4 regions of the Paenibacillus sp. V4I5 genome follow, and region 1 is predicted to be linked to each of the others. Evidence: riboswitches for the same ligand, from Rfam matches in the RefSeq annotation. Region 1 holds a riboswitch; each other region holds the start of a gene.
What was found. A riboswitch is a leader RNA that binds a small molecule or an ion and turns the genes downstream of it on or off. The one in region 1 is predicted to bind cobalamin.
Positions count from the first base shown of each region.

Region 1 (7,830 bases):
TCACTTTCATTAATCCAGTTGATATATAAAGGGAGCAGGCTCCCTTGTCCGTTATCGCCGATACCTATCACTTTCACGCTTCTACTCATTCGTATGTCAACTCTCCATTCTCGCTTCGCTTCACCATCGCCGATTTCCCTAAGAGTTCGGCTTTCATCGAAATGATCACTGTTTCTATGAAATCAAACCCGTCTCTCGCAACCTCTTCTAGTCCAGCTAAGTTGCAGCGCTCACATAGCCGCTCAAAATATCGCAATTTCCCCGTAGAAGCCATTAAATCTCCAACCTGTGAAGCTGTGTTGGCACCTCTGATTTCTTCAACAAGCGCATCGGACGCTTCCGATTCGATCGCGACCTGCGCAAGAAACCCAAAATCAACCGGAGCGCTCTTCGAATGCACCATCATCACACCTTGTGCCACCTTAGAGAACTTGCCCATCATGCCCACCAACGTCACCTTACGAATGCCTTGTCTTTGGGCTTGTATCAGAGCAAACCCCACGAAATCGCCCATCTCGATAAATGCCTCCTCCGGAAGCTCGGGATACATGCTAATCCCGAATACTTCCGTCCGGCCGCCGGTCGAGAGCACGAGATGCTTGCAGCCGCATTTCACGGCTACGCGAATCGCCTGTGCAACACTGGCCTTGTAGGCCGCACTCGAGAATGGCACCACCGTGCCACGGGTACCGAGAATCGAGATGCCGCCGAGGATGCCAAGACGCCCGTTCAGCGTCTTCTTGGCGATTTCTTCGCCGGCGGGCACAGATACGAGCACGTCTACACCGTGCGCGATCTCGTAATGGTCAAGCACTTCCTGCACGGTTTCGCGGATCATTTTCCGCGGGACCGGGTTGATCGCCGCTTGACCGATCTCAACCGGCAGGCCGGGCTTCGTCACGCGCCCGACGCCAATGCCGCCATCGATGCCGACGCCAGGCTCGGCACGGAAGCTTACGCGCACGATGATCTCCGCACCGTGCGTCGCATCGGGATCATCGCCGCCGTCCTTAATGACGGCGGCTTCGCCCCACAGCTGTGTGAACGTGCAGCTGTGCAGGGCAAATTCAACCGTCTCCCCGATCGGGATACGGATATGCACGTGCGTTTGTGGCGCTTGCTCGATGAGCGCCACTAGTGCTGCTTTGGCTCCTGCGGTTGCGCAGGAGCCGGTGGTGTAGCCGTGGCGCAGGGGCTTGCCCGGTTCTTCCACCATCGGCGCTACTCCTTACGCGTCGCCATAATCGACAGCGCGTTGACTGCTGCAACGGCAACGGGACTGCCGCCTTTACGGCCAACGTTCGTGATGAACGGAATGTCCAGCTTGGCTAGTTCATCCTTCGATTCCGCTGCGGAAACGAATCCAACAGGCACACCGACGATGAGCCCCGGCTTCGCAATTCCTTCTTTGACGAGTCGAATCAGCTCCAGCAGGGCTGTCGGTGCGTTCCCGATGGCATAAATAGCTCCATCTGCTTCCTTAATCGCTTTGCGAATTGAAATAATCGCCCGTGTCGTGTTCAGACGCTTGGCTTCCTCCATGACATCCTTATCCGAGATATACACTCTGACATCGCCGCCGAATTGCTCAATACGCGGCTTACTAATGCCGACTTGTACCATCTGAACGTCAGCCACAACGATTTTACCAGCCCGAATGGCTGCAATACCTGCTTCGATTGCTCTCGGGTGAAAAACAAGACTGCGTCCTAATTCAAAATCCGCTGAAGCATGAATCACACGCTGTACAACTGGATATTGCTCCGGAGTAAACGTATGCTCGCCTAATTCTTCTGTAATCATCTCAAAGCTTTTCTCTTCAATTTCTTGTGGTTGTACCGTTAATGGTTTAAAATCCGTATGAAAATCCATCCTATTTAGCCCTCCTTATGAATGCTATCGTTTATAAATTGTATAACGCCTTGAAAGTCAGAATAGAGCGTCCCATATTCAAGTTCAGGTCTGCCTATCACAATACTCGGAATACCCATTTCCAGCGCTGCTTCAAGCTTCTCATCCACCGCTCCGACTTTCCCGCTTTCTTTCGTTATCATCAAGGTAACTTTGTAATGGTCATAAAGAGCTTTATTTAACTCTTTGGAAAAAGGGCCTTGCATAGCCACAATATTTTTCTGCTCAATACCCAGTTCTTCACATTTCTCCATATTATCTTGGCGAGGAAGCATCCGCGCAATGAGCTTCGTATCGGGAAGCCCAATCAGACGATCAGCAAAAATCTTCAACGTTTTGCTGCCGGTAGTCAGCATAATGCTGCCGCGCTTTTCAGCCGCTAACTCTGCAGCCTGTTTATAATCATCAACCGTCGTGATGAGCGTTCCCTGCTCGATGGACAAGCTTTGACGTTCGAAACGCACATAAGGTACAGCAGCCAGTTTAGCAGCCGCCATCGCATTCTTCGACGCTTCCTCAGCAAACGGATGGGTCGCATCAACAACCACGCGTAAGCCTTTATCTTGAATTAGCTGGTTCATATCTTCCGCGGTCAGGCGACCTGTGAGTACTGGAAGCCCTTCCGCCTCCATGCTCTTCGCTGCGCTTTCGGTCACAACTGTTGTGAGAACAGCATATCCTTCTGCGCGAATTCCTAACGCCAGCTCCCTAGCGTCACTCGTACCTGCAAGAACGAGAATCATCGTCTGTCACCTCTTGAATGAGCATGAACATGGTCATGATGATCGTGATCGTGGTCATGCTCGTGTTTGTGATCATGGTCGTGATGGTCGTGATGGTGATGATCGTCATGATGGTGATGATGATCGATATGCTTCATCGCCTCTAGACGATATTGGCACATGTCGCAGTTCATCTTCACTTCATCCTGAAGCGCTTCCTGCGCTCGTCCAATCAGAATCTCTTGCAGCAGTGGATGGAAGCCAAAATAAGGAGCCATCTGGAATTGTTTATCTGGATATGTCTCCCGATATCCTTGAACCATTTGATCCATACGTTGAATCAAAACGCCTGTGAACAGGAAATAAGGCAAAATGATTACCTTCTTCGCACCGAGCAGCAAACAGCGCTCAATCCCATCATCCATCAGAGGTGCTGTAACTCCAATAAAGGCTGTTTCCACCCATTTTACCTGAAGCTTCTCCCAGAATAAGCGAGAGATTTTAAACAGATCGCTATTCGCGTCTGCATCACTGCTTCCACGCCCAACAATAAGTAAAGCTGTTTCACCTAAGTCCTCTTTCACTTGAACTCCGAGATCTTCTACCCTGGAGGATAAAATATCGAGAATTTGTTCGTGTACCCCAATAGGTCTGCCGTATGTAAATTTCACAAAAGGATATTTTAATTTCGCATCATCAATAGAAGATGGGATATGAATTTTCGCATGCCCGGCCGCAAATAAGATAATCGGAATGACCACGATATGAGTAGCCCCTATTTCTACACAGCGATCAATTCCTTGCATGATCGTTGGTTGAACAAATTCTAGGAAACAGGTCTCTACAATTTGCTCTTTCATCTTACTCGCTATTTCCGAAACAAAGAGGCGAACTTCCTCGTTCCCGCCTTCTTCCCGACTCCCATGACCCACAAATAAAACAGCATTCATCCTTTATTTCCCCCTAATTCTAATCGCCGCAAATGGCATTTTCGATAACGAAACCTACCATTTCTTGATGGCGGTAGCCTTCAATTTCTTTAACACGCTTGAAAAATTTATGAAACCGTTCATTCGGATGTCCTTCTTTTTGGTAACGTTCTACAATCCTGCCAACTAATTCGACAAGCTCCCCAGGGTCAATTCCTTCTGCAACGGGCTGAGCCGCATGCGCATTTCGACCTACCGTTTTTCCGCCAAGAAATAGATCAAATTTCTCTTTACGGTAGACGATGCCGATATCTTGCTGAACAGCCCCATAACAAGCCATTCCACACCCATTGAACCCAATTTTCAACTCTTTAGGTACTTCTAGATGGCCAATTCGGTGATGGATGGCTTCCGCATAAGGAATAGATTCACCTTTTTCCAAATTACAAAAGTCGCATGCTTTGATTTGCGCAACATCGCCAATCGGAGACAACAATAAACCAAGTGCACTTAGCTCGGATGTAATCTGCTTAGGGTTATCGGTTTGCACACGAACAATCAGTTGATGATGCGGTGAGTATTCAATATCTCCACGATCCCCAACAATCTCGCCTAACGCACACAGTTGGGCTGCTGTTAACTTTTTATTCGCGATTCCGGGGCTTACTGCAAACTCAAAGATAGATTGGGTCGCATTCAGCTTATTGTCAAATTCAAAAGGCAACTCTTCATTCCCTTTGGATACTAGCTGCAAGGCTTCTATTGCAAGCTGTAAGGAATTACTAGGTGACAAAATCGGTGATGACTTCAGCTGTGAAAGATCTCTATTTTCAGTAATCTTATCATCCAAGAGTTCATCTTCATCGTCGAACTCCCCCATGGATTCATCCCAATCCTGCTCATCCAATTGTTCCAAAGCCCAAGGCTCAGCCTCGGATTTCAACCTTTGATGTGGTTTAAGCGGCTGTGTTTCGGCCCCTAATGTGTATTTCCGCTGATAACCGCGCGGTGTAATCATGAGACCGTCATACAGCTTGGTTGCGGAATTACCAATAATAATGGTCGTTAACATGCCAATATCATGATTCAGCATATCAGCCAATGTCGTCACAACAACATGCTCGCGATCTCGATACGCGCTTTTGACAATCCCAACAGGTGTTAAAGGAGAACGATACTTAAGGAGAATGCGCTGAGTCTCAACGATTTGTCTGGTCCGTCTACCGCTTCGCGGGTTATAGAGGGCAATAACGAAATCAGCCATCCCTGCTGCATCAACCCGCTTCGCTATCAGCTCCCATGGTGTAAGATGATCACTTAAGCTAATCGTGCAAGAATCATGCATAATTGGAGCGCCTAGCAGAGATCCAGCCGAATGAACAGCTGAAATGCCAGGAATCACTTCTACTTGAACGCCATCCTCACGGGTCCAGCCTTGTTCCATCAATACCTCATAGACAAGACCGGCCATCCCATATACCCCGGCATCTCCACTGGAAATAACGGCAACCTTCTTCCCCTGCTTGGCTTGCCGCACAGCCTCTTGCGCACGACTCACTTCTTCCGTCATGCCTGTTCGAACTACTTGCTGTTCGGTTAACAGACCTGAGATAAGATCCACATAGGTGTTATATCCGATGATAACTTCACTTTCCTGAATCGCTTCCCTTGCACGCTTCGTAATATGTTCAAAACTCCCCGGCCCAAAGCCAATAATGAGCAATTTTCCTGACAATTTGCATCACCCTTCCCCGTAATTACACAAACAAAAAAAGCATCCCTAACATAAGTCATGTTAGAAACGCTTGGTAAATTACTACAGTTAATAAAACCAGAAGTAACCGCTCTCTAACACTCCCTAATTCCACGTAGGGTAATTGTGTTGTTGAATTAGGCAGGTCTCCTGACTTAATCATCCCCTTGCACCTTCCCAGGTTGTTACCCAGTGGCATGTTGCAAGCAGTTTCCGTAATAAACGGCGATTTTTACAGTGGCGGGTCCGTGCCGGTATTTCACCGGTCTTCCCTTTTAACCATACACCCGAATGGATCTATGGCACCTAATTCCTTTGATATGCAATTACGATCATCCTAACCATCTATCGATTGGGTTGTCACGTATTTATTCATAGATGGCCTGGTAGAGTCCTTCCATCAAACTCTGGTAACTGCTTGGTTCAAAGGTCATCTCGGCAAAAGAAACATGAATGACCTTGTTGATCGTTTTAACAATAAAAAAACTATCCTCCCCACGCTCCGGGTCAATATAGGTATAGCACTCTAAGTGATTGGTTCCGGTTTTTTGACGTAAAAATTCCGTTGCTTCCGCACTCAAACTCGCATATTTAGGCATAGTTAGATCCCTTTCCATTTAAACGATGTGATGCTATCTATTATAGCGTATTTTAACCCTTTGATTCCTATCAAAACGAGAAAGTATTTCTTTAATTTTCAGAATTTTCGTACTATAATGAATCTATCAAGATATCGCTTTCATTCTATGAAGGAGGAATTGATATGAGCAGTCATGAAACGAATGGATTGGTGTTTGTCTTTACTGGCACTAGCGGTTCTGGTCGTAAAACAATTGCCCATCACATTGCCAAAGAGCTTGGTTTCTCATCTGTCGTCTCCTACACAACTCGAATACCTAGACCCAAAGAAATCAACGGGAAGGATTATAATTTCATCTCACGCAAAGTGTTCATCGATAGTGACATTGCAGGTGAATTTTTTCAAACTGTTGAAATTGACGGGAATTTCTATGGGATCAAGAAAGCGGACATCGATGAAGCGCTTCGCAAAGACGGACTTATCTATGTCATTGTGAATCGTTATGCAGCTAATCGTTTCAAGTATACATTTGGAGATAGAGCTATCCGCTTGTTCATCTATGTCAACAAACAAACGATCATGGAACGCATGCTTGCTCGAAATACGCCTACTGACGTCATTGACCACTACATGAACCACTACATAGAGGAAGTCTCCTACCGCAAGGATTGTGAGTATGTTTTTGAGAATATGAATTTACAAGAATCGATCGACAAGGTGAAGGCAACCATGCTCGCTCACATGCAAACTACAACAAGTTAAGTGTGCTTATAACGCCAAGAGACCCGGTGATCAACATCACCGAGTCTCTTTTTTTACGATCCAACATTCATTTTAATGGGGCTTTTTTCCTCTTCAAGGCCACGAAACCGCCGAATAGTGAAACCGGTACGATGACGACAAAACCAATCAATTCGTACCATAACGGAATGCTATCATTGGTTAACATGGAATCAAATCCGATTGCAGCGCCGATGACACCAATAATGGCTGCATTGAAATATTCGGCGCGCTTCGCAACCTTTGCGGCGATGTATCCGCCAAGAAACGACCAGAACAAACCAACTACCAAAAGCAAAAGTAATAGGCCTACATTCGAATATATAACACTTACATTCTGCTCATCCACCGGGCGATTAGCAAAATATATACCGCCAATTAACGCAGTCGATATTAAAGTCCCCAAGTTATCAACCGCTATACCAAGCAGTACACCCAGAAAATGAAATTTCCGTTCACTTTTTTGTTCAACCATAGATTCTTCTTCTCTCCTGATCACTTCGATCTACCAGCCTTATCCATAATACCATGTGGCCGCTTTAGTATCCAGTTCTTACCTTGCAGAGCTTGCAGAGTTCGCAGTCTCTTCGGCAATCTTCTTCACGTAGTTATTGCGCTTTTCAAGAAATCGAGTCATATATTTTGCTAAAAACAAGTGATCGGCAAGCCTCCCCAATCCTCCAAGAGGTGAAGTGTAATCAAACGTATCCACCATCAAAGTGCCTTGCTCTACAGGTACAAATTCATGTGTATGACGAAATCGCTTGAACGCCCCTCTAACCATTTCATCTACAAAGTAATACGGCTTCACCATCTCTGTAATCTGGGCAGTCAATTGCTGCTTAATACCTAAATGATAAGCTTCCCAAGTCACTGTTTCTCCATGCTCAATCAACCCCTGTATCCTGCCTGCTATCGCTCGTTCCTTCGTATGAGAGGTTGATTCTGCATGGATATCTATACTCCTTGCCAAATCAAAACACACTTCAATAGGTGCATGAATAAGTAACTCCTGTCGTATTGTTGGCATTGAATCCTCTACTTCCACCAAGTTTCTATCGGATAATCCGCGGCATTCACAATAACAGTTTGACCTATTTTCGGTGTGACAATTGACACTTTACTAGCATGCGCTGCCCTTGTAGCACGCTCTAC
Region 1 is NZ_JAUSZB010000002.1:1,679,859-1,687,688, forward strand. It holds gene cbiE (precorrin-6y C5,15-methyltransferase (decarboxylating) subunit CbiE) at 1-89, opposite strand, end outside; gene QFZ78_RS09780 (cobalt-precorrin-5B (C(1))-methyltransferase) at 86-1,216, opposite strand; gene QFZ78_RS09785 (precorrin-8X methylmutase) at 1,222-1,872, opposite strand; gene cobK (precorrin-6A reductase) at 1,878-2,654, opposite strand; gene QFZ78_RS09795 (sirohydrochlorin chelatase) at 2,651-3,583, opposite strand; gene cobJ (precorrin-3B C(17)-methyltransferase) at 3,603-5,297, opposite strand; cobalamin riboswitch at 5,439-5,640, opposite strand; gene QFZ78_RS09805 (hypothetical protein) at 5,684-5,914, opposite strand; gene QFZ78_RS09810 (guanylate kinase) at 6,079-6,657, shown strand; gene QFZ78_RS09815 (hypothetical protein) at 6,725-7,150, opposite strand; gene QFZ78_RS09820 (SRPBCC family protein) at 7,229-7,705, opposite strand; gene QFZ78_RS09825 (MBL fold metallo-hydrolase) at 7,714-7,830, opposite strand, start outside.

Region 2 (7,830 bases), 4.6 Mb from region 1:
GTTGAAGCAACAATGGCACAGATCCCTTTGGAAATGAAAGATTTAGGACGTTTGTTCGGAAAGAAGAAACGGAATTTGCAATCCATAAATCCAAAAAGAGAAATCGCGCCGCTGCCATATAGTCCACAGATGGACATAGCAATGGTGCGATGAACATTATAGGCAGGATCCTTCATACTAGCTAGAAGCTCGGAATCATGTTTGACCTTCTTTTGGAGCTCCATGAGCGTGGACATAACGTTATAGGTTTCTGTTATTGCTTAATACTCCAAGTAGAGTCGTTGTGATCGTTTCATAGGGAATTTTCTTAATTCCTTTGATTTCGACGAGTAAGCGAGCAACGGCGTCTTCGATGACAGCTTGGGAATAGTGACTAAAAACCTCTTCACGGAATTCGTTGAAAATGTTTGCTTTTTCTTTAAGGAATGTTCTCATTGAAGCGCCTCCAAATTAAGTCAATTCTTTATTTTTGAGTATAGCATATCTTTAAAAGATGCCGAAGGATTAACTCCCAGGATTTTTGTTTCAATGTGCTACAGGTTTAAAACCTGGTGCATGACTTTTTTTCAAATGTGGACAAAAAGTAGTTATAAATCGGACAAAGCCTCGTATACATAATAATACGAAAAAGCATTGTACAGGCCATACAAAGAAAATACAGGGCAGATGCTTCAGAAAGCTTCTGCGAAAACTTGGAGGAGGAAATAAGCTAATGAAACATCAACATTGGATTCGTTCAGCCGCTATCGCGGGGGTAAATTGCCTTGCTGACCACGGGATGTTCGGTTCTGGGCACTGGGAAGAAAAGTGACATCGATGCACCTCCGACAACGGGTGCGGAAGCTGACGCGAAGACGACATCAGCGGCCGTTACGATCGATATGATCGAGGACAATTCATCACAGATGACGGTTTATGTGAAAGATGCTAAAGGATTCGTTGCTCCACTTAGTCTTGGATTACCAAAAACGGTTTCTGTTGCCAAAACGACTCTCGAGTACATGGTGGACGGAGGTCCGGTTGCAAGTTTGCTTCCATCGGGTTTCCAAGCGCTGCTGCCTAAAGGTACGAAGGTTGTTAGTTTGAATGTTACATCAGACAAGCGTGCCATAGTTGATTTCTCTAAGGAGTTTCTCAATTACGATGGACCGAATGAGAGAAAGATTTTGGAGGCTATCACTTGGAATCTGACGAGCTTCCCAACCGTAGAGAAAGTACAGCTGCGCGTAGATGGAAAAGATCTGAAAGAGATGCCGAAAGGGAAGACACCGCTGGATACACCGCTTGCACGCTCTATGGGGATCAACATCGAGAAGGCTGAGGATGCTGAATTTGGTCAATCCACACCGGTTACACTCTATTTCTTGAATCAAAATGATCAAAATTACAAATATTATGTACCTGTTACAAGGCTCGTCAAAAGGACGGATGATGTCGCGAAAGCGGTTGTCGAACAGTTGATCAAAGGTCCTGATCAGAAGAAGGGTCTGGCTGCTGTTCTGAATGCTACAACGGAAGTGAAGAGCATTAAGCCATCGGATGGTGTTATAACCGTTGACTTCTCCAATAAATTCCTTGGCGCTGATCAGAAAGCATCCGCTGAAGCTATGCAATCTGTTATTCTTTCATTGACTGAGAACACAAGCTTTAAGCAAGTCCAAATTAAAGTGGATGGCGCTGTGAAACCTGTAACTAAAACAACTCATATTAATCCGGCTAAGCTTTAAAAAGCTTGCCCGGTTCTAACGACCTCTATGCAAGGCGCTGTCTCTGACAAGTCGCTTGCATAGGGGTTTTCTCAGCATTATAATCAATGTTCGGCATCATTGTTTTTGACTTAGGATGCTTTTCGCTGACTACTTTGTTACAATGGGGCGTAGGAACAAAGCTTCTGATGGAAGCAACAGGAGGAGAACAACATTTATGAGAATTGGCGGAAGAACGAATCAAGAACTGCGACCTATGAAAATAACCCCTCATTATATAAAACACGCGGAAGGCTCGGTGCTTATTGAGGTCGGGGATACCAAAGTGATTTGTACAGCGACAATTGAAGAGCGCGTCCCACCTTTTATGAAAGGTCAAGGGAAAGGATGGGTAACAGCCGAATATTCGATGCTGCCTCGAGCTACGCAGGTTAGAAATCAGCGTGAAGCTGCCAAAGGTAAGCTTGGTGGACGTACCATGGAGATTCAGCGTCTTATTGGCCGTGCGCTTCGTTCCGTGGTGAATTTGGAAGCTTTAGGCGAAAGATCCATCACGCTGGATTGCGATGTTATTCAAGCGGATGGCGGTACTCGTACAACGTCAATTACCGGTGCTTTTGTTGCTATGGCATTTGCCATCGATAAGCTGGCGACAGACAAAAAATTAGCCAAGTTCCCGATTAACGACTTTCTGGCTTCTGTGAGTGTTGGTGTTATCGGCCAAACACCGCGGCTGGATCTGAATTATGAAGAGGATTCACACGCTAAAGTAGATATGAACGTCGTGATGACGGGGCAGGGTCAATTCGTAGAAATTCAAGGAACGGGCGAGGATGCTCCTTTTTCCCGTAAGGAACTGGATGAACTGCTTGCTCTTGCTGAAACAGGCATCCATACGATGATTGAAGAGCAGTCTAAAGTATTAGGCCCGATCGCTGATCGCATTCGAGGTGTACATCATGCTGCTACAAAGTAATTTCGTTGTCATTGCAACGCGTAATGAGGGCAAAGTAAAAGAGTTTGAGAAGCTTTTTGGCGCAAAAGGCTACAAAGTTCGCTGCTTAACGGATTATACCGATCTTCCGGAAATCGTGGAGAGCGGAACGACGTTTTCAGAAAATGCACGGATTAAAGCGCAGATTATTTCGGCACATCTTCATGTGCCGGTCCTTGCCGATGACTCTGGGCTGTGTGTAGCGGCTTTAAACGGTGAACCGGGTGTTTATTCAGCCAGGTACGCTGGAGAGAACGCTACAGATGCGGACAATAATGCTAAGCTGCTGCAAGCATTAAGCGAGGTAGATTCTGTAGACGGATTACCTGCTGACGCAGAGCACCCAAAGCTTTTGAGCGAAGCTTCCTTTGTCTGTGCGCTTACACTCATCGATCCTGTAGCGAATGAAGTGATTGAAGCGGAGGACTCTTGCCATGGGTATATTATTGGGGAAGAACGTGGCGAAAGCGGCTTCGGCTATGATCCCTTATTTTATATCCCTGCTCTTGGGAGAACGATGGCTGAATTAACGATGGAAGAGAAGAATGAGATGAGCCATCGAGCCAAAGCTTTGCGTATGTTCTTGGATAGACTTCCTGATCAGAACGGGTAATAGCATGAAGAAAACCTGCTTCCACTTCATTGGTGGGTAGCAGGTTTTTTTTTATCGGATGGAAATTTTATAGGAACGTAACCAGGTATCCACTTGTGCCAAATAGGCAAATAGTTGAGGGCCTGTCATCAACTGACCAAACCAAGGGAGATCGAAATCATTCGACTCTGAACTGGCAAGTGCGCGGATTTTCTTAACATCAATGAAGGGAAGTAAGGGTGAGCTAGGGTCATCCAGAATTTCCAACACCCATTTTCTCACCGCTGCTAAATAATTAGGATTGTGTGTCTTTGGGTAAGGACTTTTCTTGCGAGTTAGCACATCGTCAGGAAGAACACCTTGGAGCGCTTTGCGCAAAATACCTTTCTCCCGATCACCCGATGTTTTGATTTCCCAGGGAATATTCCAGACATACTCGACAAGACGGTGATCGCAGAAGGGGACGCGAACTTCAAGTCCGACGGCCATACTCATTCGATCCTTTCGATCTAGAAGTGTCGGCATGAAGCGGGTAATGTTTAAGTAAGACATTTCTCGCATGCGGTTCTGCTGCTGCGTTTCCCCAGCTAACCGCGGCACTTCGCTGAGCGCTTGCTGGTATCGATTACTGACATACTCGACTGGTTTGATCCAATCTACAAAATCGGGAGCAAGCAGGTCGACTCGATTGTTCAGTTTTAAAGACCAAGGGAACGTGCCCGCAGCCAAAGCTTCTTCATTGTGGAACCAAGGGTATCCACCGAATATTTCGTCAGCAGCTTCGCCGGATATGGCAACCGTCGCTTCTTTTTTGATCTCACGGCAAAATAAATAAAGAGACCCATCGACATCAGCCATCCCTGGTGTATCGCGGGCAAATACCGCTGTTTTCAGTGATTCCACAAGCTCGGGTGTGTCGAATTCAATATAATGATGCTCGGTTCCTAGATGCTCCGTCATCCGTTTAATCCAAGGTGCGTCGGAATTTGGCTGGAATATGTTTGCTTTAAAATGCTTGTCATTATCTTTGTAATCAACGGAAAAGGTATGCAGAGCGCCTTGCCCGCTATTCTTGTAATGAGCAGAGGCAAGTGCAGTAAGCGCACTAGAGTCAAGACCACCCGATAGAAGAGTACAGATGGGTACATCAGACACAAGTTGACGCTGGGATGTGTCTCTAAGTAGTTGTTGAACTTGCAATGCCGTAGCAGCGATATCGTCGGAGTGCTGGTGGCTTTCGAGCTTCCAATACGTACGAATGGATAAGCCGTTGCGGTCAAATACAGCGCATTGTCCTGGTTTGAGCTCTGACATGTTGCGATAAATCCCATGACCAGGTGTGCGAGCAGGACCTACTGCGAAGATTTCGGCCAAGCCTTCCGCACCAACCTCTGCTTCGAAGTCGGGGTGTGCGAGTATGGCCTTCGGCTCAGAACCGAATAGAAGCACACTATTTTGATGAGAATAAAAAAGCGGCTTTACGCCAAGCCGATCTCTGACCAAATAAAGGGATTGTTCTTGATCATTCCAGGCCGCGAAAGCGAAAATGCCATTAAGTCGATCTACACAAGCTCTTCCCCACTCAATAAAGGCAACAAGCAGCACCTCTGTATCACAGGTCGTGCGGAAATGATGTCCACGAAGTTCGAGCTCCTTTTTGAGTTCAGGTGCGTTATAGAGTTCGCCATTATATACGATCGTATACGTGTAGTCTCCTTGTTTCCGTACCATGGGCTGAGCGCCGTTTTCCGGATCCATTACACTAAGACGCCGATGGCCGAGGGCACAATGCTGTGAAATCCAAGTACCAGAAGCATCAGGTCCACGCAAATGGAGCGTTTCCGTCATATTTTCTAGAATGGACGGGTACCCGGTCAAGTCTTTCCGCCAATCTATCCAACCCGTTATTCCGCACATAGACGTTCCTTCCTTTCCTTATAAAGAGAGCATGATGATAAAAGGTATGCAAACTCAAGGTATATAATGTCTGTCCAAAAGTGGATGGGCGCAGTCAACCGGACGGATTTTGTGTTTTATGGACAGGCCTGATACAATAAACCCAATTCTTACTTACTAAATGACAAAGGTGATGACAATGAAAAAGAAACACTCTAAAGCACAAATTGATTATCTAGCCTCAAGAGAGCATTTCCTGCAAATTAGTAACCAAGCGGATAAACGGATTGCGGAATTAAAAGAGGAAGGGAAAGAAGTTGGGCAAGCAGAGATGGAAGAAATTATTGAGCGTGTCGGCTTGCATCGTGCTTACAATGAACTTACCCAAGCCGAGAATGTCTTGATCAACTGGACACAAACAGCTATCAAAACCGAACCGGAATTTATTCAAAACCGCACTAATTTTGAGGAATTGTACGAAAAAGTCAAAACAGATGCAGAAGCAAGAGGCGCGATTCTTAATCTTGCCATGCGTTTAAATTTAGACCTCGTGTGACATTCTAAAGAGGTAGTGCCATTCTTTCTTCAGGAGGCGAATGCTCATGGATAGTCATTTCATTAGCAAGCTGCACGAAAAGCAGAGAAAAGCCAAGAAGAATCTCAAGACACAAGGGGACGGACGTCCGGAAAGTAATATGCCGAACAACAAGCACTAATGTCTAATGGCACCACCAAGAGCCTGCAGGGAGATTTCCTTGCAGGCTTTTGCTTTTCTTTTCCTTCGTTCTTTATGGGTATTATAAACAGCATATTAGAGGCGGTATCTCTCCATACTAATCAAGTGATCATTATTTCAACTTACAGGAGGATTAACCCCATCATGAGCAAAAAGAAAAGTATGGAACAAAGGACACAAAGCACAATCGATCATTCGAAGCAATCTTCTCGTATACAGTCCAACCTGGATTCAACAGAGCCCGGACATCACCAGCCGAATCGGCCTTCCGTTTAAGTTAATGATTTGAATTCGTGAATACAGCTTCCGATGTAGTCCCTACCATTTGGTGGGGGCTTTTTCCTTGTCTGTAAGTAGACTATGAGGTAAGATGATGATTGAGTTTAAAAGATTTCAATAAACTCGGGTACAATTTCATATTCGAAATAGGTGCTTACATTCCGCTTTCAAAGCGTAGGGTAAGCTTAAAAGGGAAGATCGGTTAGAAGCCGACGCGGTCCCGCCACTGTAACAGAGGAGTCAACGTCTCTATGCCACTGATCGACCGATTGGGAAGGCTGACGTATGATGAAGATCCTGAAGCCAGGAGACCTGCCTATTTCAGCAGCACAGTTATATACCTACGGGAGATAGGGAGGTGTTCTTATGAGTACGTGGGATCTATCAACAGTCCAACATCATGTACTTATCTGTAACGGGGGATCTTGCCTGAAACATTCAGGAGATGAAACAACGCTAGCCATCCGAGATGAAATTTCGAAGCACGGAGCCGAGCATCTTATACATACAACTCGGACTAGATGTAATGGCCGCTGTCAGGATGCAGGTGTTGTCACGGTGTATCCGCAAGGGATTTGGTACAAGGAAATGACACCAGAGACTGGGAGAAGGCTTGTTAGAGAGCATTTACTAGAGGGGAAACCACTCGAAGAACATATGATTTATAGCTTTGAGGAAAGCTTTGTGCCAACCGGAAAAGGAAATAAGGGCATTAGTCGCATACAAAGCAAATAATCAATGAATGAAAGTTTAAAAAGAGGGATATCTTCCTTAAAGCACGTAACCATAAGGACTTCCGTAATAGGGGGAGGTCCTTTTTGGTCAGAATTTATATGTTATAGGTAAGAGGTAAATAAAGCTTACTCCTTACCTATTCGTGCCTCCAGAATAAGCGCGTTTTCCGCGCTTATTCGTCATACTTGTTCATAATGGAACGGCAGGCCACTAAAGTGGATGAAAAGAGCTAAGCATTGAATGAACGGAACGAGAGGGCCTACCATTGATAGATGGATGCACGCATGTATACATGAAGAAGCTGTCCCTCTAACTATTTTATCAATGTTGGGACAGCCACTTTTAACTTTATATATATTCGTTGATGATAATTATAAATGGACTTTTTGTAATAATGTTGTAAAATCACGCACATTCTTGGGTGCGGATACGCCCTGACGGTTAGCTTCAGGCAATGCTTCCCACAAATCTAGCAGCATTGGCCTATCAAGACCAAGGTCTTTAATAGCCTTGCTATCTTTGAATATTTCATCTGGTGTGCCTTCCATGACGCACTGTCCTTGATCCATCACCAGAATCCAATCAGCCCATGAATAGGCTAGGTTCATATCATGGGTAGCCATGACTAACGTGATTCCGCGGCTATGTATACGGTTGATCTCCTCGACTAACTGTTGCTCCGATATACGATCTAGATAGGCCGTTGGTTCATCAAGAAGTAGAAGCTTTGGTTCAAGCACCAGCACACCGGCTAGGGCTACTCGTTTCTTTTGACCGAGGCTCAAGTGGTGAATGGGTGTGTGCGCTAAGTGTTCGAGTCCCATCGTTTGTAATATAGCTTCTGCTCGGCGAGTAATCTCAAGTTCAGGAATGGCAGCATTCCGCAGTCCGT
Region 2 is NZ_JAUSZB010000002.1:6,302,284-6,310,113, forward strand. It holds gene QFZ78_RS30905 (phosphatidylglycerophosphatase A family protein) at 1-236, opposite strand, end outside; gene QFZ78_RS30910 (hypothetical protein) at 241-435, opposite strand; gene QFZ78_RS30915 (GerMN domain-containing protein) at 765-1,727, shown strand; gene rph (ribonuclease PH) at 1,924-2,682, shown strand; gene QFZ78_RS30925 (XTP/dITP diphosphatase) at 2,666-3,313, shown strand; gene asnB (asparagine synthase (glutamine-hydrolyzing)) at 3,365-5,209, opposite strand; gene QFZ78_RS30935 (hypothetical protein) at 5,388-5,744, shown strand; gene QFZ78_RS30940 (DUF4023 family protein) at 5,791-5,904, shown strand; gene QFZ78_RS30945 (hypothetical protein) at 6,069-6,200, shown strand; cobalamin riboswitch at 6,335-6,537, shown strand; gene QFZ78_RS30950 ((2Fe-2S) ferredoxin domain-containing protein) at 6,570-6,938, shown strand; gene QFZ78_RS30955 (energy-coupling factor ABC transporter ATP-binding protein) at 7,310-7,830, opposite strand, start outside.
Region 2: another riboswitch for cobalamin. It lies ahead of QFZ78_RS30950 ((2Fe-2S) ferredoxin domain-containing protein); the one in region 1 lies ahead of cobJ (precorrin-3B C(17)-methyltransferase).

Region 3 (7,830 bases), 4.6 Mb from region 1:
AGTTCTGCTTCAGGAACCTTGCGAATCATTTCTCCATAACGGAAAAGCATGCCTTCACCACGAGCTCCTGCAATACCGATGTCAGCTTCACGCGCTTCCCCAGGACCATTCACTGCACAGCCAAGGACAGATACCTTAATCGGCACTTTGATCTTTGCAATATAGTCCTCGACCTCGTTAGCGATTGAGAACAAGTCGATATCCAAGCGACCGCAAGTAGGACAAGAAACAAGAGTAGCAGCATTGGTAATCAAGCCAAATGTTTTGAGCAGCTCGCGAGCTACTTTAATCTCTTCTACTGGGTCCGCGCTAAGCGAAATACGCAGTGTATTACCGAGTCCCATATTGAGCAGTGTTCCGATACCTGCCGCACTCTTCACGGCCCCTGTAAAGAGCGTGCCAGCTTCTGTAATCCCGAGGTGAAGTGGGTAGTTGAATGCTTTAGCCGCTTGGGAATAAGCTGCAATCGCCATAGGAACATCGGAAGCTTTGAGTGAAACGATAATATCGTGGAAATCAAGCTCTTCCAGAACGTTAATGTGGAACAAGGCACTTTCAACCATAGCCTCAGGCGTTGGGTACCCATACTTTTCGAGAAGATGATTCTCTAGTGAGCCAGCATTGACCCCAATACGAATTGGAATACCACGTTCCTTACAAGCTTTAACAACCGCTTCTACCTTCTCGCGGCGGCCGATATTACCTGGATTGATACGCACTTTATCGATGCCATTCTCAATAGCAGCAAGCGCTAAGCGATGGTCAAAATGAATATCTGCAACGAGTGGTATATGAATTTGTTTTTTGATTTCTTTAATGGCCTCAGCGGCTTCCTTGTTGTTCACGGTGACACGAACGATTTGGCATCCAGCTTCTTCCAGACGAAGGATTTCTGCAACTGTCGCCTTCACATCCGCTGTCTTCGTTGTACACATACTTTGCATGATGACTTCATTACTGCCACCGATCGTCAAATCGCCTACACGAACGGCCCGCGTATCTTTTCTATGGAACATTATAGTTTCTCTCCCCATGACACCAAACATCCTCCGCTCCAATCCCATTAACAGGGGATCGGATTGGAGGCTGTGTGTAATTTGTGAAATTATGGGTTACGCACTTTCTTCTTTCTTCTTACCAGTCGTCTGCGCACCATCTTTGGTCGTCAAAACAGGAGTGATCTTGTTTTGAACTGTTTCCTTAGATACCACACATGTCGTGACGTCTGTTCTCGAAGGGACTTCGAACATCACATCAAGCATAATGCTCTCAATGATGGCTCTCAGGCCGCGCGCGCCAGTATTACGTTTGATAGCTTCTTTAGCAATGGCATCAAGTGCCTCTGCGTCAAATTCGAGTGAGACGTTATCCATCTCAAGCATCTTCTGGTATTGCTTCACGAGCGCATTTTTAGGCTCCGAAAGAATACGCACAAGGGCTGGTTCATCCAGCGGCTCTAGTGTAGAGATGACCGGTAAACGACCCACGAATTCCGGGATTAAGCCGAATCGTAAGAGATCTTCCGGAAGCACCATGGATAAGTACTCGCCTGGTTTCAAATCTACTTTAGCCCCATCTGTGCTAAAGCCAATTACTTTTTTACCGATTCTGCGTTTGATAATTTGCTCAAGTCCATCAAAAGCTCCGCCGCAAATAAACAGAATGTTGGTTGTATCAATTTGAATGAATTCTTGATGCGGATGCTTACGTCCACCTTGAGGAGGAACTGAGGCAACCGTACCTTCAAGAATTTTGAGTAAAGCTTGTTGAACACCTTCACCGGAAACGTCTCTTGTAATGGACGGGTTCTCGGATTTACGTGCCACTTTATCGATCTCGTCAATATAGATAATGCCGCGTTCGGCTTTTTCTACATCATAATCTGCAGCTTGAATCAGTTTGAGCAAAATATTCTCAACGTCTTCGCCCACATAACCAGCTTCTGTTAATGAAGTGGCATCCGCGATTGCAAAAGGAACATTCAGAATTTTGGCCAGCGTTTGCGCTAGCAACGTTTTACCGCTTCCTGTAGGTCCTAAAAGTACGATGTTACTTTTTTGAAGCTCAACATCTTCCAATTTGTTTTGCGAATTAATACGCTTATAGTGGTTATAAACCGCTACAGCCAATGATTTTTTCGCTTGATCCTGCCCGATTACGTACTGATCCAAAATATTGCGAATTTCTTTTGGTTTCGGAACATCTTTCAGATCAAGCTCTTCTTCATGCCCTAATTCTTCTTCCACAATCTCCGTGCAAAGCTCTATACATTCATCACAAATGTAAACTCCCGGACCTGCAACAAGTTTGCGAACTTGGTCTTGGGATTTTCCACAAAAGGAACATTTGAGTTGGCCTTTTTCATCGTTAAATTTAAACATGGGATCACTCCTTTATTTCAAGTCGTTTCGAGTGATAACCTCGTCGATTAACCCGTATGTCTTCGCTTCATAAGCGCTCATAAAGTTATCTCGGTCGGTGTCTCTTTCGATCTTTTCAAGCGGCTGTCCCGTCCGGTCCACATAGATCTGGTTGAGTTTTTGTTTCGTTTTGATAATCCAATCCGCGTGGATTTTGATATCGGTTGCTTGACCTCTTACACCGCCGAGCGGTTGGTGAATCATAACTTCTGCATTCGGCAGCGCGTATCGCTTACCTTTGGCACCTGCTGTTAATAGCAGAGAACCCATACTTGCAGCCATACCTACACAAATCGTAGATACATCTGGTTTAATAAACTGCATGGTATCGAAGATACCCATTCCAGCTGTTACAGATCCACCTGGTGAATTGATATATAAGTGGATATCCTTATCGGGATCCTGAGCTGATAAAAAGAGCAGCTGGGCAATGACCAAATTAGCCACATCGTCATCAATAGCGCTCCCAATGAAGATAATGCGGTCCTTTAATAAACGCGAGTAGATATCGTAAGAACGTTCCCCACGAGCCTCTTGTTCAACAACCATAGGAATAAGACTCATTGTACCAACTCCTTTTGCGGCAATAGCCAAGTTCTCTCAATTGAGATTCAGATACAGTTTAACACGTTTGAACAGCAAAGTCATTTTTTCAGAGAACTGCTATGTATGAGGGTATTTCTTATGGTCTTGGACAGATTGGGGGCTAAAATAGGGTAAAAGAAAGGCACGTTGCTTACGTACGTGCCTTTACTTACCTTATTTATACAGCTGCGGAAACATGCTTGCTATTTTCAAGCAAGAAGTCAACCGTTTTTCTAATCACAAGATCGTTGCTCAGACCTTCTAGGCTGCCGTTTGAAGTAAACAGTTCACGAAGTTCTGCTGTTGTTTTTTGGTAGGATTGTGCATATTTCTCAAGCTCCGTGTCAACTTCTTCATCGGAAACTGTGATTTTTTCTGCAGCTGCGATGGCTTCAAGAACAAGGTTGTTACGAACACGCTTATCAGCATCTTCTCTCATTTGTTCTTTTAGCACGCTCTCGTTTTGACCGGAGAACTGGAAGTAGATCTCAAGAGTCATGCCTTGCGAGCGAAGACGTCTTTCGAATTCCTTCACCATAACATCTAGCTCTGCTTCTACCATGGAAGCTGGAATTTCAACATCAGCATTAGTTGCAGCTTTTTCAACAACAGCTGTTTCCAGAGCAGCCTCTGAATCTTTTTCTTTGCGCTCTTGAAGACGTTTTTTCAGTTCTTCTTTGTACTCTACAAGTGTATCGTACTCGCTCACATCTTTAGCAAACTCATCATCAAGCTCTGGCAAGTTTTTGCGTTTAATATCGTGAATTTTCACTTTAAACACAGCTGCTTTGCCTTTCAAATCTTCGGAGTGGTAGTTTTCAGGGAAGCTAACGTTAACTTCTTTCTCTTCGCCTTTACCAAGACCGACGAGTTGCTCTTCGAAACCTGGAATGAAGGAGTTGGAACCAAGCTCAAGGGAGTATTTCTCCGCTTTACCGCCTTCGAATGCTTCACCATCAACGAATCCTTCGAAATCAAGGACAACAACATCACCATTTGCTGCTTGTCCTTCTTCAAGAACAACCAATTCAGCATGACGTTGTTGCAAACGAGTAAGCTCTTCATTCAATTCTTCATCGGTAACTTCTGCGCTTACTGCTTCAACTTCGATACCTTTGTATTCGCCAAGTGTTACTTCAGGCTTAACAGTTACTTTAGCTTTGAACTTCAGTACTTGTCCTTTGCCGAATTGCTCAACGTCTACTTCAGGACGATCGACAGGCTCGATTTTAACCTCTTCAATCGCTTCCACATAAACTTCTGGCAAAATGATATCTAAAGCATCTTGATACAAGCTTTCTACACCAAATTTAGCTTCAAATATTGAACGAGGCACTTTCCCTTTACGGAATCCTGGAACATTCACTTTTGCTGATACCTTTTTAAATGCTTTATCCAAAGCATCTGCTACGCGGTCTGCGCCAACTTCCACTTCAAGAACGCCTACGTTCTTCTCTATTTTTTCCCAACTTGCTTTCATTTTATGCTTTCCCCTCCAAAAATGTACGATGACATATTTTCACGTTACTCTCATTACAACCATTCTATTATACCATATAAGATTTTCATTTCAAGGCAACCTTTCTTGCCTTATGATGGATCCGGATTAAACTGCTTCACAAACGCTTGAAGCACAAGGTTAGCTCGCTTCCACTGCAGCTTCATGGAATCAACAATCCCGTAATTGTCTAGTAATTCTTCCCGATTCACACTGCCAAATAATTTCTCTTGTAGAATAGCATGCAAGGCAGATGCCCATACATCAACAGCGCCTTCTTCCGCATTCTGTAAATCCGTATAGATCGATGTCCCATAGGCATAGGCTAGAAATTCCTGCCAAGTCTGCTTGGCAAAATAAACAAAATCAGGTTGGCTTATTTCACTAATGTCCCCGACCCTGCGAATCATATCACGAATGCGTGATGGAAAATCCTCCGGGCACATCGGTGTCTCTTCGATCTCGACAAGGATCTTTTCCCCATTCTTAGGGAACTCGATAAATCCACGCTCACCCATCTGTTTAAGAGCCTGTAAAGCTTTAAACTGAATGTGAGGGTGCCGCGGCTTCTCACCTAGCCACTCCTTTACACGTTGGCTTACGTCAGATTGATCAATAAACGCCAATTGTTCAAGGGCATTGACTTGCTGCTCTAATGTACCGTCTCTTAGCATATTCAGAAGCTTAAGCGCAAAAGCGCCATCATCGGCTGTCTTTTCTTGTATGTACTGCCGTAATAGATCCGTTTCTTCCTCTGGATCATCTTCCAATGGAGACGTCATTGGGAACATGGATTCCGGATACATGGTATACAGCCAATTCCTCAGGGCTTCCCATTGTTCGGTTTTGTGATGGTCTACTGTCGGAAATTGCAGTAGAAAGGTTAGCAATTGGAGTGCATCACTATACTGCTCTGTTTTTAGAAACCGAGTCAGCTCCTCTTCGTAATATTGCTCTGTTTTCGGAAAAAGAATTAAGTTATTGATGGATGGGTCCGTTATGATGATCACCTCAGAAATCTTGGTCTCGCTGGTGACAGTTTACTTGATTGTCCAAGTGATTGCAAAATAAACATTTAAAATAGGGTTGACTTCACTTGAAACTATATGATAATATAACTCTTGCTTCGCTAAACGGATCACATCCGCAAGGTAAGAAGAGGTCTATGTCTCAGTAGCTCAGCTGGATAGAGCACACGCCTTCTAAGCGTGCGGTCGGGGGTTCGAATCCCTCCTGGGACGTTTATGTACGGCAAAGGATCGCGAGAAATCGCGGTTTTTTTTGTTTATAAGAAAAATAAAATTCACTATGCTACGAATCTTTCATATTGTGCTATACTCTTTTCAATTACATATTTTTTCGAATAAATGAGGTGCCCTTGCGTAGCAAGCAAGGGGTAACAGGGAATCGGGTGCAAATCCCGAGCGGTCCCGCCACTGTATTCGGGGAGTTTCTTTCTATCATGTCACTTGATGCATATTCAGGGAAGGCAGAAAGAATACGATGATCCGAGAGCCAGGAGACCTACCTTCATTTATGCACCCAGAAACCTTCGCGGAAAGGAGCGGTGTACGTCAAGTCTCTCGACATGTAGCTTATATTTGTCGTTTATTCGTACGTACCCACGACCAATCCATCAGGATTGGTCTTTTTTGTTTGTTATTCGAACTTCAATTAGGAGGAATTAAAAAAACATGCAAACAAAATCACGAAAGACAAAGGTCGTTAGCTTCTTACTAGTGGTTATAGGGTTAGCCCTTTATCTATTCATTAATGAACCGCAAACCGTCTACGGCATGCACATTATGGAAGGATTTCTCCCCGTAGGTTGGGCTATATTTTGGTGGGCAGCCTTCCTTCCGTTCTTCTTTCTTGGTGTCCGAGCACTTATCAAAATTACGAAAGAACATCCAGAGCTCAAAATTATGCTCGGTCTTGCTGCTGCGTTCACTTTCGTACTTTCAGCACTAAAGATTCCTTCTGTGACCGGAAGCAGTTCTCATCCAACAGGTACAGGTTTAGGAGCTGTAATGTTTGGACCGCTCCCTATGAGCGTCCTAGGATCGATTGTATTGTTATTTCAAGCGGTTTTACTTGCTCATGGAGGACTTACGACTCTCGGGGCAAATGCATTCTCAATGGCCCTCTCCGGTCCAGTAGTTGGTTACTTCATATATAAGTTCATGATGAAAACAACCTGCAAACAAAAATGGTCGATATTTTTGGCAGCTGCTCTTGCCGACTTATCCACATACATTGTTACTTCTGTCCAATTAGCTCTTGCATTCCCGGCTGAACAAGGTGGATTTATGGCATCCTTCTTGAAATTCGGCGGTATTTTTGCCATTACGCAAATCCCTCTTGCCATTAGTGAAGGCATTTTAACCGTATTAATATGGAATTGGTTACAATCTTACAGCCCTAAAGAACTATCTATCCTACAACACTAAAATGAAAGGAGCTTCTGAGCAATGAAAACTCGTACTTTAAATACCCTTATGCTGATTGCTGTTGTATTACTGGCAGTTTTGCCCCTTATTTTCGTACAAGGCGAATTTGGAGGAGCTGATGATGCCGCTGAACAATTAATTCAGAGTATTCAACCTTCCTATACGCCATGGTTCTCTTCTTTATTTGAGCTCCCAGCTGAGACAGAAAGTATGCTATTCGCCTTACAAGCGGCCATTGGCGCTGGCTTCATCGGGTTTGCCTTTGGCTTTTTCAAAGGGAAAGCGTCTAAATCCAAAAACCAATGATAAAACGAATCGATTCGCTATCTTATAAAAATGCCTTACGCCCCCTGTCACCGATGTGGAAGTGCGGTTTTGCAGTTATCATGCTGCTGTTTTCTTATCTAACGCATCCACCCGTCCAGGTGCTTATAGCGTTATGGATGACTCTATGGACGGTTGGCTACGCTCGCGTTCCGATCAAATATTATGTAACTGTCATCGGTGCTGCATGCCTTTTTTTTGTGGGGAGTGTACCCGCATTAGTCGTAGAGATCCGTCCTCTGCCAGAAGCCATGCCTGATATTCATGAGGTGGCGGCCTTTATATTCATGGACTGGAAATTGTCCGTTACTTCAACAGGTCTTTTGCTAATTGGAAAATTATTCATTCGTATTATAGCGAGCTTAAGTTGCGTGTCCTTTATTATGTTCAGCACTCCTTTTTCTGAATTGCTGCAAGTCTTACAAAAAGTTCGTGTTCCCAAGCTGGTTCTGGAAATTATGCTTATTATGTATCGGTTTCTGTTCATCCTATTTGAAATAGCCAATAACATGTATCTAGCTCAGCAATCAAGAGGCGGTCAGACCGGTTTCCA
Region 3 is NZ_JAUSZB010000002.1:6,310,660-6,318,489, reverse strand. It holds gene ispG (flavodoxin-dependent (E)-4-hydroxy-3-methylbut-2-enyl-diphosphate synthase) at 1-1,016, opposite strand, end outside; gene clpX (ATP-dependent protease ATP-binding subunit ClpX) at 1,113-2,381, opposite strand; gene clpP (ATP-dependent Clp endopeptidase proteolytic subunit ClpP) at 2,394-2,984, opposite strand; gene tig (trigger factor) at 3,184-4,485, opposite strand; gene QFZ78_RS30980 (hypothetical protein) at 4,596-5,513, opposite strand; tRNA gene QFZ78_RS30975 (tRNA-Arg) at 5,671-5,744, shown strand; cobalamin riboswitch at 5,857-6,050, shown strand; gene QFZ78_RS30970 (energy-coupling factor ABC transporter permease) at 6,198-6,953, shown strand; gene QFZ78_RS30965 (energy-coupling factor ABC transporter substrate-binding protein) at 6,975-7,259, shown strand; gene cbiQ (cobalt ECF transporter T component CbiQ) at 7,256-7,830, shown strand, end outside.
Region 3: another riboswitch for cobalamin. It lies ahead of QFZ78_RS30970 (energy-coupling factor ABC transporter permease); the one in region 1 lies ahead of cobJ (precorrin-3B C(17)-methyltransferase).

Region 4 (7,830 bases), 1.6 Mb from region 1:
TGCAGCATCGCTGCGAGGCCAACCGCTTCGAGCAGCTTCGCATGCCCCTGCTCCTGCGATAAGTGCGAGGCGAGCATGTAGGACGCGGTTAGCGGTGCTAATCGGCTCGCCACAAGCGCAGCTGCCGACGAGATGAATCCGTCGACGACGACCGGACAGCGATTCTTCGCTGCGCCGAGAATCACACCAACAAGTCCGGCGATCTCCAATCCGCCGACCTTCATTAACACATCGAGCGCATACTCAGCGCTTGATCTGTTCACCTCATTCACACGAAGCCCATTCACATCCAGCGCCTTATTCACAACGGACACTTTATGCAACCATTTGCTATCGTCAATGCCTGTTCCGCGGCCAACAGCTATACTCGCATCCAAGCCCGTCAAAGCACACAGAATCGCGGCGCTGGCCGTTGTATTACCAATCCCCATCTCTCCCATAGCAAAGAGCCGGTAGCCCTTTTCCACCAACTCGTCCACAACTTCTATACCAGCTTGTATGGCTTGGACAGTCTCATCCAGCGTTAATGCTGCTTCACGCGACATATTACGCGTCCCTTTTCTTACTTTGCGAGAGACGAGATTAGGATGCTCCAGATCAGCATTTACCCCCATATCGACACAGACAACTTCAGCGTCGGCATGTCTTGCAAGTACATTGACTGCAGCCCCGCCATAAAGGAAATTAAGCACCATTTGAGGCGTTACTTCCGCCGGATATGCACTAATCCCTTCTTCACATACGCCGTGATCCCCGGCCATTACGATGACCGCTTTTTTATCGAAAATCGGCATCACTTCGCCCGTAATTCCGGCAACCTGACGTGCAATATCTTCCAGTTTCCCGAGGCTTCCCTGTGGTTTCGTCAACTGATTTAAATGCTCATTCGCTTGGTTCATTACATCTTGGTAAACAGGCTTAATGCTATCTATAATCTCTTGCATCTTATTCATGATTGTGACCCTCCGATAGCTCATCTATTTTCCTGGCTGTAATAAAATTTGCGGCGCATCGTTAACGGGGTGTTGCAGGACAATCGGTTCAGTTCCATACACTTCGCTGATTAATTCGCTGGTAATGATTTCATCAGGTGTTCCTATCGCTGAAAGTTCGCCATTATGTATAACCATTAATCGCGTGCAGTACTGTGCAGCCAAATTCAAGTCATGCAGGACAGCTACAACCGTCAACTCGGATTCTCGCTGCCATTCCTTGATGTAGTCCATCATCTGTACTTGATATCCGATATCCAAGAACGTTGTTGGTTCATCCAGCATAAGCAGCTGCGGCTGCTGCGCCATCACTTTAGCAAGAGCGACCCGCTGACGTTCACCGCCGCTGAGGCGCTCGATTGTTCGATCAATCAGCGGTTCCAAGTGCAGCTTCCGGACAATCCTATCAATTAAACCTTCTGCATCAGCAGACTCCTCACCAAGCCAATTCTGAAAAGGATATCGGCCCATTTCCACCACTTCACGGACCGTGAAGCCTACTGGAGGCAGTGCATCCTGCTGGAGGACAGCAAGCCATCTAGCCAGCTCTTTTCGTGAATAGGAGGATACTAACCGGCCACCCAGGTCAACACTTCCGTTTTTAACAGGATCAATCCCTGATATTAGACGAAGTAACGTTGACTTACCGCTGCCGTTTGGCCCAATAATACCAAAAAATTCACCCTGCTTGATCTCAAAGCTGATGTTCTCAAGCACTTGCTGTTCCTTAAAGCTTTGGGAAAGGTGCTCCACTTTAATCATCTTGATCAACCTCTTAACGTTTTCTTATCCTTGTGGAGCAAATAAGCAAAAAATGGTGCGCCCAGAAATGCCGTGATGACCCCAAGTGGAATTTCAGTTGGACTCAGCAGGGTACGGGCAAGTGTATCTGCCCAGAGGACATAAATCCCCCCGCCAATGGCGGATAAAGGAATAATCAACCGATAATCCGGACCTACCAATAGTCGCACCAAATGCGGTACGATGAGTCCTACAAAGCCAATAACACCAGCAACAGATACCGCTGCAGCCGTTATGAAAGTTGCTACTATAAGCACAATCAGCTTCGTCCGCTCCACATTCACACCAAGATGTGACGCCTGCCGCTCACCAAGAGCCAGTAAATTTAACGACCTTGCATAGCTAAGCAGCACGACAAAACCGATAATTAAATAGGGTGAGATGATATAGGTATACGACCAACCTCGCATGGCCAAGCTGCCCATTAGCCAGAAAATAATTTCATTAATGACTTGATTGGAAATAGACACCATGAATGATACGATTGCCCCTAGAAAGGCCTGCATGACCACGCCTGATAAAATAAGCGTCTCCATCTTCAGCTTCCCTTCGATCTGGGCAAGCTTAAGAACCAGAAATAAAGAAATAAGTCCCGTCACAAAGGCAACAATAGGAATCGACCACTGCCCAAACCACGCTACTTGCAGTCCAAAATAGATTAAAAATGCGGCTCCAACAGAAGCACCCGAGGATACACCGAGTGCATAAGGATCAGCAAGTGGATTACGCAGCACACCTTGAAAAGCTGCCCCTGCAATGGAAAGTGAGGCCCCTACAAGAATCCCCAGTAATACACGGGGAAATCGCACTTTATTAATGATTTGTTCCGACGACTGCGGCCAGGTTGCATCGATGTGATCTCCCAGCCAAGGAATGTGCTTGGCGAGAATACTGGCAATTTGCAAAACCGGGAGATTAGCGGTTCCCAGCGACAAGCTCGCCATAATAGAAAGAAGAAGGAGTATAACCCCTACTCCTCCCCATAGCATTAATTTTCTTTTCATTTTATTTCACCAGTTCGGGATAAATGCCTTTCGCCATTTCAAGCAATCCATCGGTCAGTCTTGGACCTGGACGGCTCAACATGTTCTGGTCGAGGCCAATCACCTGTTTGTTCTTCACGGCATCAATGGCATCCCAACCGCTTCGCGTACGGATAATTTCATCAAGTGGTTTCTTGCTTTTACTATCGACGACCCCATTGGCGAACAAAATTACACCTGGGTTTTGTTGAATGATTTTCTCTTCGCTGATTTGATACCAGCCTTTTCCGTCTCCTGCGACGTTAATCCCGCCAGAAAGCTTGATCAATTCATCCATGTATTCGCCACTGCCCACTGTCCATCCCGGGGCAAATTCAATGTATACCTTTTTCTTGTTCTCTTGCTTGACGTCTTTCACTGCATTAACAACCTTTTGACGATCCGATTTCATCTTAGCAACCACTTTTTCCGCTTGCTCCTGATGATCTGTAATCAATCCGTAGGTTTGAATGTTCGCAATGGCATCATCCAAGGTTTTCGGCTCCACTTTAAACACGTTAATATTTAAAGCGCGCAACTTTTCTACCGTATCGGGTTTCATTGAAACTCCTGTGAACAAGACATTCGCATTGGCTGCAATAACTGCTTCTTGGTTAGGCTTCGTTATACTGCCAAGCTTCGGTTTCGTTTTGGCCGCTTCTGGATAATCATCGAAATCAGATACACCAACAATATTAGCCTCAAGCCCAATTGCAAAAAGGGCTTCAGTCTCTGCCGGAGACACGGATGCAATACGTTCAGGCGCCTTATCAAAAGTAAACTCCTTACCCGTAGCATCCTTTATCTTCAATGGATAGACCGTCTTTTTGGCTGCTGCTGGTGCCGAAGTTGCAGCAGGAGCTTTCGTTCCCTCCCCGCCAAGCTTAGATGGATCAGACATTTCCGTTTCCTTTTTGCCGCAAGCTGCGAGACTGATTGCTGTTACTAGAGCTAACGTAAGAATAAGTGCTTTTTTTACTGAATTCCTTTTCATCTGACAAAACCTCTTTCTGAACTATTTATTTCGATTGACCCTAACAAAAAAGCCCCTTTGTTCTCGAAGGAACAAAGGGGACGATAAATCGCGGTGCTCAGCAACCCTAAGGTTGCTTCCTGATTTAACGCGATCCTTTTCCTCGAAGGATGTCGTAAACGGCACCATGGGCAGGTATCCTGACTCTCCCGGCAACTCATGCCTGGATTACAGTGGCGGGACCGTGCCGGACTTTAACCGGCTTCCCTTTTAAGTGGCAATCTCTTCTTAATGAGCTTAACCAACACCTATGGCTGCATATTTTACTATCAATCTATTTGTCGATTATAGACTTCTTGTTACTTTTGTGCAATTACTTTGAGCACTTGTTTCGACTCGTTCAACTTTGGAGCATTTTGAGGAATAAAAGCCACCAAGCCTTTTCCTTCAAAACCTTGTTCTTTCATCCATTTGTTTCCTGCAAGAGGAATACCATAAAGATGCTTTTCTGCAGGCTTGCCTTCTTCAGCTATTTGAATAACACCATCCGGATAATCTTCCGGATTGATCGTATCATCCAAAGAAACGAAACCCGCTTGATTACTAAGTGATTTGAATTGATCTTCCGCAAGAATGAAGATGCCATTGCCTCCTGCAGCCAGCTCTACAATCATTTTTTCCATCGAGAATATAGGCGACGTATTAATTTTGACTGTAGGAACTTCGCCCACCTTGGACTTCAAGGAACTCTCCAGCTTGTCCCCCGCTTCACTTGGAAAACCATTAGAGCCCATTATAAATATAGATACATCCGGCTTCGGCCCGCCGCAACCCGTTAGAATCACCATAAGCCCCATCATCATAACTAACAGCCATTTCACTTTCATGTTGTAAGCGTACCTCCGTTTGTTATCTGCATCCATCGATAGTCGCGAGAAAAGTCGGTTTTCACCGACTTTTTTTCCCATTATGCATATATTCATTTATTTTTTGGTCTAGGATTGTGCTCAATTCAACGACGGAATCCGATGTCATTTCTTCGCCATCAAAAACCATCTTTTCTAACCTGCGTCGTAGAGAATGAATCTCTTCTTCTAATAAGGTAAGGGAGTTTTGCTTCTTTGCACGCTTGGTCAACCAACTTTGTCCGAAATCCTGTTCACGAATTTGAAAATGTTTTTGATAGGTTGATAGTTGATATTCCATAAAAGCCATGCTCATCCCTCCTTACTATAAGAATACCAGTTTTCATCAATAATGAACATATTTATTTACGTTATTCATTACAGTTTTCTCATAAAATTTCCAATTCTCTCTAATGCTTCATTTAGTTGAGAAACACTATAGGCGTATGAACAACGTAAGAAGCCTTCTCCACCTAAACCAAACACATCTCCAGGCACGGCAGCAACCTTTGACTCAAATAAAAGCCGCTGTGCAAACTCTTCTGATGTTAATCCTGTAGCAACAATACTTGGAAATGCATAGAAAGCGCCTTGCGGCTCATGGCATTCGAGACCAATATCTCGGAACCCTTTTACGATCAGACGTCTGCGCTGGTTATAGGACTCGATCATCCGATCCTTCTCTTCCAAGCCATTCGTCAACGCCTCGTGAGCGGCTACCTGCCCCATGACGGGTGCGCACATCACAGTATATTGATGAATTTTGGTCATCGCGGAAATCAGCTCCTGGTGACCGCAGGCATATCCCATCCGCCAGCCTGTCATGGCAAAAGCTTTGGAGAAACCGCTAACCAAGATTGTCCGGTCTTTCATGCCAGGAATTGCTGCGAAGCTCACGTGCTTCTGACCATAAGTCAGCTCTGCATATATTTCATCGGAAATGACAATAAGATCGTTCTCTTCAATGACTTTGGCTATCGGAAGCCAATCCTCATAGGTCATAATACCGCCTGTTGGATTGCTAGGATAGCAGAGAATTAATATTTTGGAGCGTGGCGTAATCGCATCGCGAAGCGCTTTCTCAGTCAGCTTGAACTGGTCCTTCGCGAAGGTCTCGATCCCAACAGCTACGCCGCCGCTTATGCTCGTGATTGGGGAATACGAAATATAACAAGGTTCCGGTATAAGAATCTCGTCGCCCGGCGTTATCAAAGCTCGGAGAGCTAAGTCAATCGCTTCACTGCCGCCAACCGTAACAAGGACTTCATTCGATGGCTCATATTTCACTTTAAAGGACGTATGAAGGTAATCGGCAATCGCTTCACGAAGCTCAGGAATACCTGAGTTTGGCGTGTATTTCGTTCTACCGCGTTCCAAGGAATGAACAGCTGCTTCACGAACATGCCAAGGTGTTGAGAAATCCGGTTCCCCTACACCAAGAGAAATAATATCTTCCTTGCTGTTACTAACCAAATCAAAAAACTTCCGAATACCTGAAGGCTTCATTTCACGTACGGCAGGAGCGAGGTAGTCCTGCATCGATTTTACTTTGTTCTGCTGGATCGTTATCTCATCTTTGATCATGGCGTTCCCTCTTCTTTACGGCGAAACGAGCATCCGGTGATCGTCTTCCTGATCCTCGAATATAATGCCGTCTTGTTTGTATTTTTTTAATATAAAATTCGTCTTTGTTGAAAGCACGCGATCAATCGGCGAAAGCTTGTTGGACACGAAAGAAGCGACTTGTTTGAGGGAACTGCCCTCAATTTCGACAAGCAAATCATAGGCGCCAGACATGAGATAAACCGATTTGACTTCTGGATATAAATAGATCCGTTCCGCGATGGCATCGAACCCGTGTCCGCGTTCCGGCGTAATTTGCACTTCAATCAGGGCGGTAACCTTTTCGTCATCCACTTTGCTCCAGTTGACTACTGTTGCGTATTTGACGATGACCTTATCCGCTTCCATCTCGCTTATCGCTCGTGCAACCTCGGCCTCCGCCGTACCAAGCATTGTGGCGATCAGGTCCGCACTCCTGCGGGCATCTTCTTTCAGTAGTTCGAGAATATTAAGCTTCAAAGCATCCATGGTTAAACCTACCTTTCTGAAATCTGATTCGTTCATCCTTTAATCTTACAATGAATTGCTGTCCTAATTCAATTACTGAGCTTGTTTTAGTGCGGAATATTTTTGTATAATCGAAATTTCCGCCCCACAAATAAGAAAAAGGCCACCGGGATCTCCCGAGTAGCCCTCTGCCTACCAGTCATCATCAGGATTGCCCGTGAACCAAACTAACCTTCGATTCGGATTGCAGCAATTTGTTCATCATGCTTTCAATTTCACGATGCTCATACGTTGGACGCACATGGACATGACATTCTCCCGCCATACAACCGATTCCGACAAGCTTATTCTCATCATAAACTGAGATAACGTGCTCCGATTGAAAATCGTTCCAATTCACAATCGCTTGAGTTCCAAATGTTATGCATTCTTCTGTATATGTCTGTATAAATTCCTGGAATTGACCTTCTTCAGGAAGCGCATTAATATAGGCTAGTTTCACAGTATTTCCACCCTTCATTTCAAACCTTATCACACTTATAATTATACTCAATTTTGCATTTTTATTCAACATACTTTCATTATTTTTTAATAAAACAATGAAGAATGGCCCATCCGAATCATTTGGATCCGGTGGGCCGATTTTATATGTGCTAACTTATTCATGAATCAATCAAAAATGTCCATACTCAAATATCTTTCGCCTGTATCCGGTGCAATACAGAGCACTCTCTTGCCCGCTCCTAGCTTACTAGCTACCTGTATACCTGTCCACACCGAGGCTCCGGCCGAAGGTCCTACAAGTATGCCTTCCTTGCTGGCCAGATCTTTCATGGTTCGAATCGCATCTTCGTCAGTTACCTGCACGATCTCATCGTACACGTTTGTGTTCAGAATAGCCGGTACGAAGCCTGGACTCGTACCAACGAGTTTATGCGGACCTGGACTTCCTCCCGACAGAACCGGTGAACCCTTCGGCTCCACCACATAGATCTGGATATCCGGCAGCTTCTCCCGGAGCACCTCGCCCGTTCCAGTGATCGTTCCTCCCGTGCCTGAAGTTGCTA
Region 4 is NZ_JAUSZB010000002.1:3,273,144-3,280,973, forward strand. It holds gene cobT (nicotinate-nucleotide--dimethylbenzimidazole phosphoribosyltransferase) at 1-953, opposite strand, end outside; gene QFZ78_RS16800 (ABC transporter ATP-binding protein) at 978-1,754, opposite strand; gene QFZ78_RS16805 (FecCD family ABC transporter permease) at 1,760-2,797, opposite strand; gene QFZ78_RS16810 (ABC transporter substrate-binding protein) at 2,799-3,809, opposite strand; cobalamin riboswitch at 3,962-4,115, opposite strand; gene QFZ78_RS16815 (type 2 periplasmic-binding domain-containing protein) at 4,148-4,675, opposite strand; gene QFZ78_RS16820 (aspartyl-phosphate phosphatase Spo0E family protein) at 4,737-5,003, opposite strand; gene QFZ78_RS16825 (aminotransferase class I/II-fold pyridoxal phosphate-dependent enzyme) at 5,072-6,277, opposite strand; gene QFZ78_RS16830 (Lrp/AsnC family transcriptional regulator) at 6,293-6,784, opposite strand; gene QFZ78_RS16835 (hypothetical protein) at 6,969-7,265, opposite strand; gene cysK (cysteine synthase A) at 7,433-7,830, opposite strand, start outside.
Region 4: another riboswitch for cobalamin. It lies ahead of QFZ78_RS16810 (ABC transporter substrate-binding protein); the one in region 1 lies ahead of cobJ (precorrin-3B C(17)-methyltransferase).